2 regions of the Clostridium sp. CTA-5 genome follow, and region 1 is predicted to be linked to the other one. Evidence: predicted binding sites of a transcription regulator. Region 1 holds the regulator's gene; the other holds the start of a gene.
What was found. The regulator HrcA, encoded in region 1, represses chaperone genes, less so after heat shock. The targets are predictions, from matches to a motif close to TGTTAGCACTCNNNNNNNNNGAGTGCTAACA.
Positions count from the first base shown of each region.

Region 2: the regulator HrcA is predicted to act here: its motif matches at 1,407-1,437, upstream of groES (co-chaperone GroES).

Region 1 is NZ_BAAAAT010000010.1:67,165-69,379, forward strand. Features, by position in the region: gene hemW (radical SAM family heme chaperone HemW) at 1-469, shown strand, start outside; gene ACYUET_RS15600 (hypothetical protein) at 464-592, opposite strand; gene hrcA (heat-inducible transcriptional repressor HrcA) at 821-1,849, shown strand; gene grpE (nucleotide exchange factor GrpE) at 1,885-2,215, shown strand, end outside.
Region 2 is NZ_BAAAAT010000006.1:32,132-34,346, forward strand. Features, by position in the region: gene groL (chaperonin GroEL) at 1-1,064, opposite strand, end outside; gene groES (co-chaperone GroES) at 1,078-1,362, opposite strand; gene ACYUET_RS12590 (ABC transporter substrate-binding protein) at 1,764-2,215, opposite strand, start outside.

The sequences.
Region 1 (2,215 bases):
TACAAAAAAAATTTTATCTAGTAATGGTTATAATCAATATGAAATTTCTAATTTTTCTATAAATAATAAAGAGTGCTTTCACAATAAAGTCTATTGGAAAATGGAAGAATATTTAGGTCTTGGAGTGTCAGCGAGTTCTTTTATTGATAAAAAACGTATTAAAAATCTAGATGATATAGAAACTTATATATTAAATATAGAAAATAATAAAAGTGTAGATGAAGAAATTCATTTAAATGATATTAATGATGATATGGAAGAATTTATGTTTATGGGACTTAGAATGATAAGTGGAATAGAAGAGGAAGAGTTTAAAAAACGCTTTAACCAAGATATAGATAAGGTTTATGGAGATGTTATTAATAGAAATATTAAACAAGAATTATTAATTCGTAATAAGGGGAGAATATATTTGACTTCTCATGGGATAGAAGTCTCTAATTGTGTAATGAGTCAATTTATATTATAAAATATAATAAGTCACATTCAAAAAATAATAGATACCAGTAAGCCAGTCTATTTTGTGCCATACTGCATCAGCAAATTTAGCTAATAGCTCACTATTAACTGAACTTGCTTCCTTGTTTGACATGGAATATACAACACTTCTTTGGTTTATTATTTTGTTTTATGTGCTAAGTATAGAAAAAAGAAGTAAAAGTGAGAAAAATAAAGATAAATGATTAAAAACTATGATATATCAACAGAGGTAAAAAATATTAAATGTAAATAGAATTGACAAAAAACACGATAAATAATATATTTAAAACATAGTCATTAGCACTCGTGGATAGTGAGTGCTAACAAAAGAGGTGAGATTATGACTATTGATGATAGAAAAATAAAAATACTTCAAGCTATTATCAATGATTATATTCGTACTGGAGATCCTGTTGGTTCTAGAACTATTGCCAAGAAGTATGATTTAGGAGTTGGTTCTGCAACGATTAGAAATGAAATGGCTGATCTTGAAGATATGGGATACTTAGAACAACCACATGCTTCAGCAGGAAGGATACCATCTAGTAAAGGATATAGATTATATGTTGATAAGCTAATGGTAAACCAGTTTTTAACACCTGAAGAAGATATGAGGATAAAACAATATATTATTGATTCTGCAATGTTAGAAGTTGATAAAATAGTTAGACAGACTAGTGCTTTGTTATCAGAATTAACTAATTTAACTTGTGTTATGCAAACACCTTCGGTTAAAAAAAGCATTATTAAGTCAGTTCAGCTATTAAAGATAGATAATCATACTTTAGTATCAGTGATTTTAACAGATACAGGAGTTATAAAGAATCATATGCTTAGAATTAATAATGTTCCAGCTATTGAAGAGTTAAATAAAATAAATGCCATGATTAATAGAAGACTTGTTAACCTTTCAATAGAAAAAATTAATCTTGAAGTTATTAATCAATTAAAAGAAGATTTATGTGGGTATGATGAAGTATTTAATGCACTTTTACCTGCTTTATATGAAACATTAAATGAGTCAGATTCATCAGATGTAATTATGGAAGGAACAACTAATATTTTTAACTATCCAGAATACAATGATATTGAAAAAGCTAAAGAAATGCTTGCTCTTTTAAATGATAAAGAAGCGCTAAAAGATTTATTTCAAACAAGTGATGATATTACAATTAGAATAGGGGAAGAAAATTATAAGCCACAAGCTAAAGAATGTAGCGTAATATCAGCTGAATATTCTTTAGGGGATAGGCCTATTGGTACAATTGGATTAATTGGTCCAAGAAGAATTAATTATTCAAGAGTAATAGTAATAATGGCTGAAATTGTAAAAGAATTAAATAATATTTTAAAAAATCAACGCTTATAGATTATAAGATAGAGAGAAGGAGTGTATTTACAATAATGGAATACAACGATGAAAAGTTAGAAAATAATGTAGATATTGATGAAACAATTGAAGATGTAAAAGAAGAAAATATTGAATCTAATGAAGAAGAGATAGATGTGACACAGGATAATAAAGAAAATCAAACTTTAAATCAAGATTCAAATAATGAAGAGGATGAGCTTGAGATGCTAAAAAAACACAAAGAAGAAAATAAAAAATTAAAAGAAGAAATAGAAGCATTAAATGATAGATTGTTAAGAGTGACTGCTGAGTATGACAATTATAGAAAGAGAACAACAAAGGAAAAACAAGGAATATATGGAGATGCATGTGTAGATGTATTAA
Region 2 (2,215 bases), on a different contig from region 1:
GATGTTTCTTCTAATTGAGCTTTTATTTGGCTAACTCTATCTTTGATATCAGAAGAACTTCCTTTTCCATTAACTATTACAGTATTTTCTTTAGTTACTTTAACACTTTCTGCTTGACCTAGCATATCAAGTGTAACCTCTTTTAAATCTCTTCCTAGTTCTTCAGCTATAACAGATCCACCTGTTAATATAGCAATATCTTGTAGCATTTCTTTTCTTCTATCACCAAAACCTGGTGCTTTTACTGCAACACAAGTAAATGTTCCTCTTAACTTATTAACAACTAATGTTGCCATTGCTTCGCCTTCAATATCTTCAGCAATGATTAATAATTTTTTACCCGCTTGAACTATTTGTTCTAATATAGGTAGTATTTCTTGAATGTTTGATATTTTTTTATCAGTTATTAATATATATGGATTGTCTAATAAAGCCTCCATTTTTTCTGTATCTGTAGACATATAAGGTGATACATACCCTCTATCAAATTGCATACCCTCAACTACATCTAATTCTGTTCCCATAGATTTTGATTCTTCTATTGTAATAACGCCTTCATTTCCTACTTTCTCCATAGCATCAGCTATTAACTTACCAATTTCTTCGTCAGCAGCTGAAATTGCAGCAACTCTAGCTATATCTTCTTTTCCTTCTACAGGTCTAGAATTTTTTTTAATTTCTTCAACAGCTTTTTCTACTGCTATTTTTATACCATTTCTAATTAACATAGGATTAGCGCCTGCAGTAACATTTTTTAACCCTTCTCTAATTATAGCTTGAGCTAATAAAGTTGCTGTTGTAGTACCATCACCAGCTACATCATTAGTTTTAGTTGCAACTTCTTTAACTAATTGAGCTCCCATATTTTCATATGGATCTTCTAATTCTATTTCTCTCGCTATAGAAACACCATCATTTGTGATTAAAGGTGATCCAAATTTTTTATCTAAAACAACATTTCTTCCTTTAGGTCCTAATGTAACCTTAACTGTATCTGCTAGTTTATCTACACCTATTTGCATAGTTCTTCTTGCATCTTCTCCGAATTTTAACATTTTAGCCATTTATAACACCCTCCTATTCAACTATCGCTAATATATCTTCTTGTTTTAATATCATATATTCTTCACCGTCTACTTTTACTTCAGTACCGGCATATCTAGAATATAATACCTTGTCTCCTACTTTAACTTCCATATCTATTCTAGTTCCATCAACTACTGCTCCTGGACCCACAGCTACAACCTCTGCTTCTTGTGGTACTTCCTTAGCAGTACCTGTTAAAACTATTCCGCTTTTAGTTTTTTCTTCTGCTTCTAACTTTTTAATTACAACTCTTTCTCCAAGTGGTTTAATTCTCATAAAAAGTCCCTCCTATATATTAAAATTGTTATTTTTATTTTAAGTATTAGCACTCATTAACATCGAGTGCTAATATATTTATTATAATATCCTTTATGACCATATAATTCAAATATTTTTTCTAATATTATAAAGCTTTATTTCTTAAATATATTTAATTATATTCTCTTTTCTCTCATTTTCTTAAATTATCTCTATTTTTCTTTTTTATTTCTTTATTTATTATGTTAACTTTTTTATAGTTTTTTATATAGTATATTTTTATCTTTAAATTGCCTAATAATTATTTTTTACTTATTTTTATAGTTATATTCAATTGAAGTAATATTATCTATAATATAATAAAGATAAATAATCAATTACATAATATATATGATTATTTATCTTCATTAATTCTAAATTTACATTATTTTATTTAAATCTTTTAGTAATTCCTCTCTATCTTTTGCAGCTTTATTAAAATCATATTTGCTATTTAATTTATTTGAATCAAAAGTTTTCTTTATATTTGAATCATTAGCTTGACTAATTGTAGGTACTGCCATTGAAAAGTCATTAAGTGCATTTCCGGCTTCCTTTGTTGTACAATATTCTATAAATGCTTCTGCTTCCTTACTATTTGAACAATTTTTTAGTTTAGCTATTGGACATATTGTCCAACCTGTATCATCAGGAACAATAGATTCTATTTTAAATCCAGAATTTTTTACTATAAGTTGTTGATTTATAAAGTTAACAGTTATTAAGTATTCACCAACCCCTACCTTTTTAGCTGGGGTAAATCCACTATCAGTAAATTGTCCTACATTATTTTTTAATTTCATAAAAAAATCTAATCCCTGTTCTTTGCCCA